2 regions of the Allobosea sp. P2_B12 genome follow, and region 1 is predicted to be linked to the other one. Evidence: predicted binding sites of a transcription regulator. Region 1 holds the regulator's gene; the other holds the start of a gene.

Region 1 (7,391 bases):
CGGGGAGCGGCCGATGCAGCCGGCGCCGGGGCAGGGGCGTTCAGCGGGACCGCGCGGTGCGCGGGTCGGCGTGCTGTCGCTGCGCCCGCCCGCCTTCGTGCTCGGCGGACCCGGCCTTCATCTGACGCTGTCCGCATGGCGGGATGGTCTTGTCGCCGCGTTGTCGCAGGAGGCCGAGCGCCGCCGGCTCTTCCTCTGGCTGCCGGTGATGATGGGAGCAGGCATCCTGCTCTACTTCGCCGCCGACCGCGAGCCGGCGCTCTGGGCACCGCTGACCGGCTTCTCCGGGGCCTGTGCCGGAGCGCTTGTGCTCAGGCAGCGCCGTCTCGCACCGTTCATCTGCCTTGGCTGCGCTGCCGCCTTCGCGGGCTTTGCAGCGGCGGCCTGGCGAACTGCGACGGTCGCCGCGCCGATGCTGGATCGTCCGCGCATCGGCCAGGTCACGGGTTTCGTGGAATCGGTCGAGGCGCGCGATGCCGGCGCCCGCCTCGTCATCCTGGTGACCGGGCTTGCCGGCGTGGAGCCCGAGCGCTGGCCCAGGCGTGTCCGCGTCAATGTCCGCGCCGGCACGGTCTCGCCGGGCGATCATATCGCGGCCGTGGCGCGCCTGCTGCCGCCGCCGGGTCCGGCACGGCCGGGCGGCTATGATTTCGGCCGCGATGCCTTCTTTCGCGGGCTTGGCGCCGTTGGCAGCATTCCTGGCAAGATCAGTCTGACGCCGCCACCGCGTCCGCCGCCGAGCGAGTTGATGCTGGCGGCGGGAATCGACCGTGCGCGCAACGCCCTGACCCGTCGCATCGCCGAGATCGGCGGCGGCCAGGCCGGCGCCATGGCGGCCGCTCTCGTCACCGGCAAGCGCGGCCTGATCACCGAGACCACCAATACCGATCTGCGCGCGGCCGGCATCTACCACATCGTTTCGATCTCGGGCCTGCATATGGTGCTGGCCGCTGGCACGATCTTCTGGCTGGTGCGGGCGCTGCTCGCTTTGTCGCAGACGCTGGCGCTGCGATGGCCGGTCAAGAAGTTCGCCGCCGTCGCGGCCATGATCGGCGCGATCGGCTACTGCGTCTTTTCGGGCGCCGAGGTCGCGACGGTGCGCTCGCTGATCATGACGCTCGTCATGCTCGGCGCGATCCTGGTCGACCGTCCGGCGCTGAGCATGCGCAATCTCGCGCTGGCGGCGATGATCGTGCTGCTGCGCGAACCCGAGGCCCTGCTGGGGCCGAGCTTCCAGATGTCCTTCGGCGCGGTCGCGGCGCTCATCGCCTTCGCCGAGCGCTGGGAGAACCGCGGCCGCCCTCAGCCGCCCTCTGTCCTGCCCTGGCCAATCCGGCCGCTCTGGATCGCGGCGACCGGCATCGTGATCACGACGCTGCTGGCGACGGCCGCGACCGCGCCCTTCGGCGCCTATCACTTCCAGACCTTCAATCCCTTCGGCCTGCTCGGCAACGCGCTGGCGCTGCCTTTCGTGTCTCTCTGCGTCATGCCGGCGGCGGTCTTCGGCGTGCTGGCCTATCCCTTCGGGCTCGATGCACCGGCCTGGTGGCTGATGGGCTTTGCCTCGGACGTCGTGCTGAAGCTGGCGCATTGGGTCGCGACCATCGACCATTCGACGCTCGTCATCGCTGCCTTCGGTCCGGCGGCGCTCGCCTGCTTCGCCGCATCGCTGCTCTGGATCACGCTCTGGACGACGAAGCTGCGCCTGCTCGCCATCCTGCCGCTGATTGGAGGCGTCGCCGTCGCCGCGAAGCCCGAGCGGCCCGACATCCTGATCGAGCGCGACGGCTCCGGCATCGCCGTGCGCGGCAAGGACGACCGGTTGATCCTGGCCGGCAAGCCGAGCCGCTTCGTCCTGCAGCAATGGCTCACCGCCGATGGCGACGGCCGCAACCCCGATGACTTCGCCTTGCGCCAGGGCGCGGCCTGCGATGCGCTCGGCTGCGTGATCGCGACGAAGGATGGTCGCAGCATCGCCTATGCCCGCGACCGGCTCGCTATCATCGAGGATTGCCGGCGCGCCGACCTCGTCGTCACACCAATCCCCTGGACCGCGCCCTGCGCCGCGAAACTCGTCGACCGCACGGCCTTGAACCGTGATGGCGCGACCGCGCTGGTGCGCCGGCTCGGCGGCTGGCGCAGCCACGCTTCCGAGCAGGGCGGCGACCGCCCCTGGAGCCGCAAGGCCGAGACCCCGCCGTCAGCGCAGGCACGGCAGACCGCACCGGCAGCGCAAGCCGCAGCGCCGCCCGTGGACGACGCCGAGCCCGAGCGGCTTCCGTAAGGCCGCGGCTTCAGTAGCGCCGCATCAGATTGACCAGCCGGCCCTGGATCTTGACCCGGTCCGGGCCGAGCACGCGCGTTTCATAGGCCGGATTGGCGGCTTCGAGCGCGATCGAGGAGCCGCGCTTGCGCAGCCGCTTCAGCGTTGCTTCCTCGTCGTCGATCAGGGCGACGATGATGTCGCCGGTATTGGCGCTGTCCTGGCGCCGGATCACCACCGTGTCGCCGTCGAGGATGCCGGCATCGACCATGGAATCGCCGCGAACCTCGAGCGCGTAATGCTCGCCCGTGCCGAGCATGTCGGCCGGCAGGGCGACGCTATGGCTGCGGCTCTGGATCGCGGAGATCGGCGTGCCGGCCGCGATGCGACCCATCACCGGGATCGAGATGGTTCCCCGCGCATCCTCGGGCACGGTCTCGACCGGCCTGACCTTGCCGAGCCCGCCATCCCGGCCGAGCCCGCCATCCTTGCCGAGTCCGCCCTGGACGATCGACGGATTGAAACGGCCGCGTGCGGCTGGCTGGCCGCCGGCACCGACGCCCTCGGGCAGCTTGATGATCTCGAGCGCCCGGGCCCGGTTCGGCAGGCGGCGGATGAAGCCGCGCTCCTCCAGCGCCATGATCAGGCGGTGGATGCCGGATTTGGACTTCAGATCGAGCGCGTCCTTCATCTCGTCGAAGGAGGGCGGCACGCCGCTTTCGCGCAGGCGTTCCTGGATGAAGCGAAGCAGTTCGAACTGTTTGCGTGTCAGCATGGTCCCCGCCGGCGCGATGATGATTGAATCTGGGTTCGGATTCGAAACAAATCACGAACACCATACTCGTTCGTGTTGTGTTCTGCAAGCAAAACGCGCGCGGGACCAGCGTTCAGCGCAGCCTGATGATGCGGCAGGGATCGCCTTTTCTGGCGGGCGCTGCAAAGGCGGGGCGGATTGCCAGCGCCTGCGCGCGTGCCAGCAGGCCGAGCATCGAGGAATCCTGCCGGTCGAACGGCGTCGCTTCCCAGCCGGCTTCTGTCAAAGCGAGGTCGGAGCGCAGGTAATCCTCGCGCTCGTCATTGGCCGGCATGTCGCGGCCGAGGATGCCGGGTTCGCTGCGATCGCGCTCGGGATCGGGCATGCCCAGCAGCGCCTCGATCAGCGGCACGACGAAGAGATGGCCACAGACGATCGAGGAGACCGGGTTGCCGGGCAGGCCGACCGCGACCATCTCGCCGAGCCGGCCGGTCATCATCGGCTTGCCCGGGCGCATCGCGATCTTCCAGAAGCCGAGAGCCATGCCGCCCCGCGTCAGCGCCTCCTGCACGAGGTCGTGCGCGCCGACCGAGGCGCCGCCCAGCGTGATCAGCACATCGGCGCCGGCCGAGCGGGCGCGCTCGATCCGAGCGGCGAGATCGGGATAATTGTCGCGCGCGATGCCGAGATCGAGCGCGGTCGCGCCGGCCTGCTCGACCAGCGCAGCCAGCGAGAAGCTGTTCGAGGCGACGATCTGGTCGGGTCCGACGATTTCTCCGGGCGAGACGAGTTCGTCGCCGGTGGCGAGGATCGCGACCAGCGGCTTAGCGCGCACCGGCAGGGCCGGATGTCCTGCCGCGGCAGCGAGGCCCAACGCGGCGCTGTCGAGCCTGCGCCCTGCCTTGAGCAGCACGTCGCCCGTGGTGAAGTCGAGCCCGGCTGCTCGGATGAACTTGCCCTTGGCCGCGCCCTCCCGAATGCGGATCGTATCGGTGCCGACGCCGTCGGCATTCTCCTGGATCAGGATGGTATCGGCACCTTCAGGGATCGGCGCGCCGGTGAAGATGCGCACGGCCTCGCCGGCCGCAAGTGAGCCCGCAAAGGAGCGACCGGCAGCGGATTCGCCGATGACGCGCAAGGTACTGCCCAGCGCCAGATCGTCCGCCCGCACGGCATAGCCATCCATCGCCGAATTGGCGAAGGGCGGTTGCGTCCGCAGCGCGACAACGTCCGCGGCCAGCACGCGCCAGGCGCATTGCACCAGCGGCAGGGTCTCGGCCGGGGTCGCTGCCGGCACGCTGTCGAGCAGCGCCTTCAGCGCGACCGGGACCGGGGTCAGGGCCATCAGATGGTCTCCGCCTCGGCGCCGCCGGCCTCGAAGGTGCCGGACTTGCCGCCCGATTTGTGCAGGAGCCGGATGCCCTCGATCCGCATGGCCCGGTCGGCCGCCTTGACCATGTCGTAGACCGTCAGGCAGGCGACGCTGACGGCGGTCAGCGCCTCCATCTCGACGCCGGTCTGGCCCTTCATCCTGACCTCGGCGCGCACGCGCACGCCCGGCAGCGCCTCGTCCAGCTCCAGATCGACCGTAACCTTACTGATCAGCAGCGGGTGGCAGAGCGGGATCAGCTCATGCGTCTTCTTGGCGGCCATGATGCCGGCGAGCCGGGCGGTACCCAGCACGTCGCCCTTCTTGGCATCGCCGTCGCGCACGATCGCCAGAGTCTGCGGCTGCATCACGACGCAGCCTTCCGCGATGGCGGTCCGCGAGGTCTCCGCCTTTTCGCCGACATCGACCATATGGGCCTGTCCGCGCGCATCGAGATGGCTGAGCTGGCTCACGCTGCGCTGTCCTGCATCCCGGTGAGGAGTTCGCGCGTCGCAGCCGCGACATCGGCCTGCCGCATCAGGCTTTCGCCGACGAGAAAGGTGCCGACGCCGATCCGGTTCAGCCTGAGGATGTCTGCATGGCTAAAGATGCCGCTCTCGCTGACGACGATGCGGTCCACCGGCACGCGCGGCGCCAGCCTTTCGGTGACCGCAAGATCGACCTTGAAATCGCGCAGATCGCGGTTGTTGATGCCGAGCAACGGGCTCTTCAGGGCAAGCGCGCGGTCGAGCTCGGCTTCGTCATGGACCTCGACCAGAACGTCCATGCCGAGCTCGAAGGCCGTAGCCTCGAGATCGCGCGCGGTGGCGTCGTCGACGCCGGCCATGATGATCAGGATGCAGTCGGCGCCCCAGGCCCGCGCCTCGAAGACCTGGTAGGGATCGTAGAGGAAATCCTTGCGCAGCGCCGGCAGGCCCGAGGCCGAGCGCGCCTGCATCAGGAACTCCGGCTGGCCCTGGAAGGAGGGGCCGTCGGTCAGCACGGAAATGCAGGCTGCCCCGCCCGCCGCATAGGCTCGCCCCAACGCCGGCGGGTCGAAATCGGCGCGGATTAGGCCCTTGGACGGGCTGGCCTTCTTGATCTCCGCGATCAGTGCCGGGCGCCCCTCCGCGAGCTTCGCCGAGAGCGCTTTGGCGAAACCGCGTGGCTTGGGGGCGGAGCGCGCCCGGCTTTCGATCTGGCCGATGGGCACGGCCTGCTTGGCGGCTGCGATTTCCCGGCGCTTATAGGCCTCGATCTTCGCGAGGATGTCGGTCATGGCCGCCTCACGCGTTCGAGGAGGCGACGAGCGAAGCCAGCGTCGCCTTGGCCTTGCCGGAATCGAGCGCGGCCTGCGCCTGCGCCAGCCCGTCGCTGAGATCGGCGGCCTTGCCCGCGACCACGAGCGCTGCCGCGGCGTTGAAGGCCGCGATATCGCGGAATGCCGTCTTCTCGCCGTCGAGAACCGCCCGCAGCGCAGCCGCGTTCTGGGCCGGCTCGCCGCCGCGCAGATCTTCGGGCCTGGCGCGCGGCAGACCGACATCGTCGGGGCTGATCGTGAAGCTCTCGACCTTGCCGTCCTGGAGGGAGACGACGCGGGTCGGCCCGGTGGTGGTGATCTCGTCGAGCCCATCGGAGCCGTGCACGGCCCAGATCCGCGTCGAGCCGAGGGTCGCCAGCACCTTGACCATCGGCTCCAGCCAGGTCTCGGAGAAGGCGCCGATGAGCTGCTTCCTGACGCCGGCCGGGTTGGAGAGCGGCCCGAGCAGGTTGAAGATCGTGCGCGTACCGAGCTCGACGCGCACCGGCGCGACATGGCGCATCGAGGCATGATGCGTCGGCGCGAACATGAAGCCGACGCCGGCCTGTGCGATGCAGCGTTCGGTCGCCTCCGGATCGAGCCCGACCTTGACGCCCAGCGCCATCAGGACGTCGGCTGTGCCGGTCTTGGAGGAGGCCGCCCGGTTTCCGTGCTTGGCGATCGGCACGCCGCAGGCGGCGGTGATGATCGAGGCCAGCGTCGAGACGTTGTAGGAGCCTGACGAATCGCCGCCGGTGCCGACGATGTCCATCGCGTCGGCCGGCGCCTTAACCGTCAGCATCTTGCCGCGCATCGCGCCGACCGCGCCGGTGATCTCCTCGACGGTTTCGCCGCGCACGCGCAGCGCCATCAGGAAAGCGGCCGCCTGGGCATTTGTCACACCGCCCGAGAGGATCGTGTCGAAGGCATCGCGCGCCTCGTCGCGCGACAGCGAGGCGCCGGTCGCGACCTTGGCGATGAAGGGCTTGAAATCGTCCATGGGAACTCTGTGAAGCAGTCGGCTAGGATCGGGTCAGGCAGTGCCGGCAAGCGCGGCAGTCGCGTGTTCGCGCTGCCATCGCTCGGCGAGATCGAGGAAATTCCGCAGGATCGTGGCGCCGTGCTCGGAGGCGATGCTTTCAGGATGGAACTGCACGCCATGCACCGGCAGGCTGCGATGCGACAGCGCCATGATCAGCCCGTCGCCGCTCGTGGCCTCGATTTCGAGATTGGTCGGACAGGTCTCGCGCGCCACCACCAGCGAATGATAGCGCGTCGCCTGCAGCGGCCCGTTGATGCCGCGAAACAGGCCGCGCGCCTTGTGCTCGATCACTGAGACCTTGCCGTGCATCGGCAGCGGCGCGCGCACGACGTCGCCGCCGAAAGCCTGGCCGATCGCCTGAAGCCCAAGGCAGACGCCGAAGATCGGCTTGGCGCTGGCGCCCTCGCGCACGAGATCGAGGCAGATGCCGGCTTCGTTGGGGGTGCAGGGGCCCGGCGACAGCACGATCGCGTCATGCTCGTCACTGAGCGCTTCGGCAACGCTCAGCGCGTCGTTCCGGCGCACATCGACCTGCGCGCCCAGTCCGCCGATCAGGTGGACCAGGTTCCAGGTGAAGCTGTCGTAATTGTCGATCAGCAGGATGCGCATCGGCCCGCCCATGGATTTTGGGTTCCGGTCATGCACGGTCGAGGGCGGGGAGGT
Region 2 (7,391 bases), on a different contig from region 1:
GGGCAAGCGCGTCGCCGTCACCCGTGGCACCGACCCGCATATCTTCCTGGTCCGCGCTCTGACCGATGCCAAGCTGACCGAGAAGGACGTCAAGCTCGTCCTGCTGCAGCACGCCGACGGGCGCCTCGCACTGGAGCGTGGCGATGTCGACGCCTGGGCCGGGCTCGACCCGCTGATGGCCGCAGCCGAAGTCGAGAGTGGCGCCAAGCTGTTCCATCGCAAGGCCGCCGACAACACCTGGGGTGTGCTGAACGTCCGCGAAGCCTTCGCCAAGGACAACCCGACTCTCGTCCGCAAGGTTCTGGCGGCCTATGAGGAGGCGCGCGCCTATTCGCTGGCCAACCCGGCCGAGCTGAAGAAGACGCTGGTGGCCTATACCAAGCTCTCGGATGCCGTGATCGAGCGCCAGCTCATCCGCACCGAACTGACCCATTCGACGATCGGCCAGGCCCAGGCCGAGACGATCATCGCCGCCGGCCTCGCGCTCAAGGAAGCGGGCGTGCTGCCTGCGACCACGGATGTGAAGGCCGTGGTCGACGATCTGCTCGACCGCCGCTTCGCCGCCACGAACTGAGGCGGCACAGGGTTCGATGAGCGCGCTCGGCGTCGAGACGGCCGGTGCCGGCGAGCGCGGCGGCCCCTCCCGCCCAAGGCCGCGCCGCGGGATGCTCGCGCTCGCCGGCTTCGCCTTGCCGATTCTGCTGGCGGTCCTGTGGGAGATCGCGGTCAAGGCCGGCCTCGCCAACGGCCGGCTGATGCCGCCGCCAAGCGTGGTCGGCAGAACGCTCTGGAGCCTCGCGGCATCGGGTGAATTGCTCACCCATGCGATGGCGACGCTCTGGCGGGTCGCGGCGGGCTTCGGCCTCGGCGCGGCGGCAGGCACGCTGCTCGGCGCGGTGACCGGCGCATTGCCGGTGGCGCGCGGCCTGCTCGATCCCACGCTTCAGGCCTTGCGCGCCATCCCCTCGATCGCCTGGGTGCCGCTCTTCATCCTCTGGCTCGGCATCTTCGAGGCCTCGAAGGTCGCGCTGATCGCGGTCGGCGTGTTCTTCCCGGTCTATCTCGGCGTCGCCGCCGCGATCCAGGGCATCGACCGCAAGATCGTCGAGGTTGGCCGCGTCTTCCGGCTCGGCCGGCTGGCGATGGTCCGGCGGGTGCTGCTGCCGGCGATCCTGCCGGACTGGATCACGGCGCTGCGCTCGGGCCTGGGGCTCGGCTTCATGTTCGTGGTCGCAGCCGAGATCATGGGCGCGAGCGAGGGCCTCGGTTACCTCCTGGTGGACGGCCAGCAGCTTGGCCGTCCCGACACCATCATCGCGGCCATCATCAGCTTTGCCGTGCTCGGCAAGCTGGCGGATGGGCTCCTCGTCGCCCTGACGCGACCGGTCCTCGCCTGGCAGGATACGGCCCGCGACAAACTCTAGAAAGTCGCCCTCGATGCTGAGCTTCGAGACCCTGTCGAAAACCTATGCCGACGGCACGCAGGCGCTCTCGGCCGTCACCGTCGACGTCGCGCCGGGCGAGATCCTGGCGCTGGTCGGCGGCTCCGGCTGCGGCAAGACCACGCTGCTGCGATTGATCGCCGGGCTGGACCGTCCGAGCGCCGGGCGCATCCTTCTGAACGGCGAGACCATCACCGTGCCGCGCGCCGATGTCGGCGTCATCTTCCAGGAGCCGCGCCTGTTTCCCTGGCTCTCGGTGGCCGAGAATGTCGGCTTCGGCCTGTCGCATCTCTCGGCCTTCGAGCGCGAGGGATTGGTCACCAACGCGCTCGTCCGGGTCGGCCTTGCCGGCCATGACGGGCGCTGGCCGCGCGAACTCTCCGGCGGCCAGCAGCAGCGCGTCGCGATCGCACGCGCGCTGGTGACGCGGCCGAAGCTGCTCCTGATGGACGAGCCCTTCTCGGCGCTCGACGCCACCACGCGGGCGAGCCTGCACGGCCATCTCCTGGCACTCTGGGCCGAGAGCCGCCCGACCATGGTGATGGTGACCCATGACGTTGAGGAGGCGGTGACGCTGGCCGATCGCATCGTGGTGATGCAGCCCAAGCCCGGCCGCATCTTCGACGAGTTCGACAACCCGCTCGCCCGCCCGCGCGACCGGCTCTCGCCGGCCTTCGACGCCGCCAAGCGCGAGGTCTTGCGCAGCCTCGACCGCTCGCTGCGCGACGAAGCCCCGCATCAGCAGAAGACGGCCGAGACGGCGGGGATGTGGTGGTGATGTCTCGCCCCTCGCTCGCTTTGCGATGGTCTGCGGCCGCGCAAGGCTCTATCAGCCATCCCGACAGGCCCATCTGAATCCGAGGTTCCCGACCATGGACGTCACCGCCCTTCGCGCTCTTCAGGCTCCGCTCAAGGATGCCTACCGCACCGATCCCGATGCCGCGGTCGTCACGCTCAAGGCCCGTGGCGAGCTCGACGACCAGCATATCGCCTGCAAGGTCGAGACCGGCCGCGCCATCGCGCTCGCCGGCCTGCATCCGGCTACGGGCGGCACCGGTGCCGAACTCTGCTCGGGCGACATGCTGCTGGAGGCGCTGGTCGCCTGCGCCGGCGTCACGCTGAAGGCGGTCGCGACCGCGCTCGAGATCGAGCTGAAGAAGGGCATCGTCCATGCGGAGGGCGATCTCGACTTCCGCGGCACCCTCGGCGTCGCCAGGGATGCAGCCGTCGGCTTCAAGGCGATCCGGCTCTCCTTCGAGGTCGAGACCGACGCCCCGCAGGAGAAGCTCGACGCCCTGCTGAAGCTGACCGAGCGCTACTGCGTCGTGTTCCAGACGCTGAATGTGAAGCCGGAGCTGTCGGCGACGCTGTCGGTTAGCTGATCACTCCGCCGCGTTCTTCAGCGCTAACCCCTCCGCGAAGGGCAGCGTCGGCTCGGCCTTCGCATCGTCGAACTCCAGCGCCACGATACGCTCGCCTCGGCCCGTGATCTTGCCGGCTGAGGTGCGGATTCCGGCGACGTCGTCCTGGGTCTGGCGGAAATGCTGGTCGAGCTTCTCGGCCCGTTCGCCCAGCCGCCGGACATCGACGAGCAGCTTGCCGACCTCGCTCTGGATCACCTGCGCCTCCTCGCGCATGCGGGCGTCGCGCACCAGCGACTGCATCAGCTGGATCGCCAGCGCCAGCAGCGATGGCGAGACGATCATGATCCGGGCGCGATGCGCCTTCTGGATGACGTCGTCGAAATGCTCGTGCAGATCGGCATAGATCGATTCCGACGGCACGAAGAGCAGCGCCATGTCCTGCGTCTCGCCGGGCAGGAAATAGCGCTCGGCAATGTCCTTCACATGGACGCCGACATCGTTGCGGACGCGGATCCCGGCAGCCTTGCGCGCCTCGTCGCCGCGCGCCTCGCGCAGCAGCGTGAAGCTCTCCAGCGGGAACTTGGCGTCGATCACCAGTCCGCGCCCGTCGCCCGGCAGGGTCACCATGCAGTCCGGCCGCCGGCCATTGGAGAGCTGCGGCTGGAAGGCGAAGAACGCCGCGGGCAGACCGTCGCGGATGATCGCCTCCATCCGGCCCTGGCCATAGGCGCCGCGCGCCTGCTTGTTGGAGAGCACGTCCTTCAGCGTCACCACTTCAGAGGTCAGGTCGGTCAGGTTCTTCTGTGCCGAATCGATCACGGCCAGCCGCTCCTGCAGCTTGCCGAGGCTTTCCGAGGTCTGGCGGACGTTCTGCTCCAGTCCCTGGCCGACCTGATGGCGCAGGCCGTCCATCCGGTCGGCGACGAGCCGCGCCAGATCGCCCTGCCGCGTCGACAGGATCTCGGCCATGGACTGCATCCGTCCGGTCAGTTCGGACTGCAGCCGGTTCATCTCCGCGACCTTGTCGTCCATCTCGCGGGCGCGCTCGGCGGCGATCGCCGCCTCCAGCGCGCGGCCCCGGCCGCCGCGCCAGGCGGAGAGCGCGACGATGACGAGCAAGCCGAGGCTCAGGACAGCGAAGCCCAAAGCGGCCTCGGCCCATGTCACGGGGCGGTCGAGCAGGATGAAGGCGATCTCTTTCATGGGGAGAGCTTAGCCGATTCGGGTGAATCAATTCGAACGAAAGCGGAACAGTTTGACCGACTGCACGCAAGAGCTTATGTCGCCGGTTCGTCACGAAAACCCGCGCAGAAACCCGTCCATGGCCATCCGCCCACTCGTCATCCTGCCTGATGCCCAGCTTCGGCTGGTCTCGACCCCGGTCGAGGAGATCACACCCGAAATCCGCACACTCGTCGCCGACATGTTCGACACGATGTATGATGCGCCCGGCATCGGCCTCGCCGCCATCCAGATTGGCGCGCCCTGGCGCGTCGTGACGCTCGACGTCGCCAAGCGGGCCGCGAGCGAGGCGGAGGAGGACGAGCCGGAAAGCGGCGAGGCGCAGGAGAAGCGTGACGCCCAGCCGCGCGAGCCGATGGCCTTCATCAACCCCGAGATCACCTGGTCTTCGGATGAGACCAGCGTCTATGAGGAAGGCTGCCTCTCGATCCCCGAATATTACGAGGAGGTCGAGCGCCCGGCCTCAGTCAAGGTCGCCTATACGGATCTCGACGGCAAGCGCCAGGAGATCGAGGCGGAGGGCCTGCTGGCGACCTGCCTGCAGCACGAGATCGACCACCTCAACGGCGTCCTGTTCATCGATCATCTCTCGCGCCTCAAGCGCGAGCGCGTCACCAAGCGCTTCGCCAAGCAGGCCAAACGCGACGGCGTCGCCTGAGCAAGCATACCGCCGTATGGCGCGTTTAAGGTAACATCCAGCGTATGAGTTTGCGCGTCATCTTCATGGGCACGCCCGATTTCGCGGTGCCGACCCTCACCGAGATCATCGGCCAGGGCCACGAGGTCGTGAGTTGCTACACCCGCGCCCCGGCGCAGGCCGGGCGCGGCCTCGAACTCAAGCCCTCTCCCGTGCATAAGGCGGCCGAGCGCTTCGGCATCCCGGTGTTCACGCCCTCGACGCTGAAGACCGCGGAGGTCGCGGAGCAGATCGCCTCGCATGATGCGGATGTCGCGGTCGTCGTCGCCTATGGCATGATCCTGCCGCAAGCGATCCTCGATCTGCCGGAGCTCGGCTGCCTCAACCTGCACGGCTCGCTGCTGCCGCGCTGGCGCGGTGCGGCTCCGATCCAGCGCGCGGTCATGGCCGGCGATGCCGAGAGCGGCGTCTGCGTCATGAAGATGGAGGCGGGCCTCGACACCGGCCCGGTCGGCATGGTCGAGCGGCTGGAGATCGGCCCCGATATGACGTCGGGCGAACTGCACGACCGGCTGGCGCCGCTGGGTGCCGATCTGATGGTGCGGGCGCTGGCGGCGCTCGGCCGTGGCGCCTTGCGTTTCACGCCGCAGCCCGAGGTCGGCGTCACCTATGCCGCCAAGATCGGCAATGCCGAGGCGAAGCTGAACTGGGCCCGCCCGGCGAGGCAGGTGCATGATCTCGTGCGGGGTCTTGCGCCCTTTCCGGGCGCTTTCGCCGAGATCGATCTCGGCAAGGGGTCCGAACGCCTGAAGATCCTGCGCACGGCGCTTGCCGGCGGCGCGGCCGAGCCCGGCATGCTGCTCGACGACGAAGGCACGGTTGCCTGTGCTGAAGGCGCCGTGAAGCTGATCCAGGTCCAGCGGGCCGGCGGCAGGCCGGTCAGCGGCGCCGAATTCCTCCGCGGAGCGAGGCTCACCGCCGGCGTCATGCTCTGATGCCGCGCTACAAGCTCGTCATCGAATATGACGGCACGCCCTTCTCGGGCTGGCAGCGCCAGCTCAACGGGCCGTCCGTACAACAAAGCGTCGAGGAGGCGATTCAGGCCTTCTGCGGCCATGCGGTCAGGCTGCATTGCGCGGGCAGAACCGATGCCGGCGTCCATGCCACGCATCAGGTCGCCCATGTCGATCTCGACAAGGACTGGCGCACCGACGTGGTGCGTGACGCCAGCAATGCCCGGCTCAAGCGCCTGCCGGTCGCGGTTGTGAGCGCGCAAGCCGTACCCGACGATTTCGACGCGCGGATTTCCGCGAAGCGACGCTACTACCTCTACCGCATCATCGACCGGCGGGCACAGCCGGCGCTCGACCGCGACCGGCTCTGGCATGTGCCGGTGAAGCTCGATCACGAGGCGATGGACCGCTCGGCCAAGGCGCTGCTCGGCCATCACGACTTCACCACCTTCCGTGCCGCCGAATGCCAGGCCAACAGCCCGATGCGGACGCTCGACCGGCTCGATGTCCGCCGCGAGGGCGACGAGATCGTGGTCTATGTCCACGCCCGCTCCTTCCTGCACCATCAGGTCCGCTCGATCGTCGGCTGCCTGAAGATGGTCGGCGCCGGACGCTGGCCGGAGAACAAGCTGGGCAAGGTCCTGGCGGCGTGCGACCGCTCGCAATGCGCCGCGCTGGCGCCGCCCTGCGGGCTTTATTTGGCAGGGGTGGACTATTGAGGGCGCCGCGCGATCCGTCGCGTCACAGCGGCAGCAGCCCGAAGAGGCGCACCACGCCGTAATCCGCGATCACGCTCGCCAGCGCGATCGGAGCCGCGATCGCGCTCTCCTTGCCGAAGGCGGCGCGCGCCACGCAGTAGCGCAGCCGCAGCACGATCGCGCCGAAGGCCAGCGCCTGCATCGCGGCGAGGTTCGGGTTCGACCAGCCGATGGCGAACACGGCGGCCGGCACGGCCATCAGGCTGGCCGAGACGATTCCCGCCCAGTTCCAGGCGATGACGAAGCTGGTGAAGCGCGGCGCATGGGCGAGGTTCGGCGCGAGTGCGATCAGGAGAGCGGGCACCGCCAGAACGGCGAGCAGTTCGGCTCCGATCACGGCCATGGCCAAGGCCGGCGAGGCGAACAACCCGGCCGAGTTGGGCAGCCCGGCGAGCAGCCGCACTGCGGCCAGGATGGCGATGGTGGCCGGCAGCATCAGCGCGAAGGCAAGGAACGAGCGCCAGAAGCCGTCGCGCGTCAGGTCGAGTTCCTGGAGCGCCTCGGAGCCCCGAGTCATCAAATGCCACGAACCGCGCAGCGACCGCGTCACGTCCTCAGCAGCAAGCCTCATGATCCACTTCCTTAGACTTTCGTCTAAGGCGAATATTGGCCTAACCGGCTCCAGCGTCAAGCCTCATGCTGCACTGCAAAATAAGCCGTGAGTAAACGATGCGTGATCCGCTCCAGCGCCACCAGGTCCGCGACCGCCACGGATTCGTTGACCTGATGCATGGTCTTGCCGACCGGGCCGTACTCCACCACCGGGCAATAGCTCTTGATGAAGCGCGCATCCGAGGTGCCGCCGGTGGTCGAGAGCGCCGGGCGCTGGCCCGTCTCAGCCTCGACCGCATCCGCGACCATCGCGACGAACGGCCCAGGCTGCGTCAGGAAGGCGACCGAATTGGTCGGCTCGAAACTGATCTCGTAGCGCACGG

The links. The regulator LexA, encoded in region 1, represses DNA repair genes until DNA is damaged. The targets are predictions, from matches to a motif close to TGTTCNNNNTGTGTTCNG.
Region 2: AC1DYU_RS25125 (DNA recombination protein RmuC) is a predicted target of LexA. The motif match lies at 4,042-4,059, and genes of this name have one in related genera.

The regions. Positions count from the first base shown of each region.
Region 1 covers NZ_JBFUDG010000001.1:737,927-745,317, forward strand. Annotated here, with positions in the region: gene AC1DYU_RS03590 (ComEC/Rec2 family competence protein) at 14-2,284, shown strand; gene lexA (transcriptional repressor LexA) at 2,295-3,038, opposite strand; gene AC1DYU_RS03600 (molybdopterin molybdotransferase MoeA) at 3,151-4,362, opposite strand; gene moaC (cyclic pyranopterin monophosphate synthase MoaC) at 4,362-4,859, opposite strand; gene trpC (indole-3-glycerol phosphate synthase TrpC) at 4,856-5,665, opposite strand; gene trpD (anthranilate phosphoribosyltransferase) at 5,673-6,686, opposite strand; gene AC1DYU_RS03620 (anthranilate synthase component II) at 6,720-7,349, opposite strand.
Region 2 covers NZ_JBFUDG010000017.1:52,603-59,993, forward strand. Annotated here, with positions in the region: gene AC1DYU_RS25105 (aliphatic sulfonate ABC transporter substrate-binding protein) at 1-574, shown strand, start outside; gene AC1DYU_RS25110 (ABC transporter permease) at 666-1,424, shown strand; gene AC1DYU_RS25115 (ABC transporter ATP-binding protein) at 1,438-2,220, shown strand; gene AC1DYU_RS25120 (OsmC family protein) at 2,315-2,824, shown strand; gene AC1DYU_RS25125 (DNA recombination protein RmuC) at 2,825-4,009, opposite strand; gene def (peptide deformylase) at 4,128-4,706, shown strand; gene fmt (methionyl-tRNA formyltransferase) at 4,751-5,680, shown strand; gene truA (tRNA pseudouridine(38-40) synthase TruA) at 5,680-6,417, shown strand; gene AC1DYU_RS25145 (hypothetical protein) at 6,440-7,027, opposite strand; gene dapE (succinyl-diaminopimelate desuccinylase) at 7,084-7,391, opposite strand, start outside.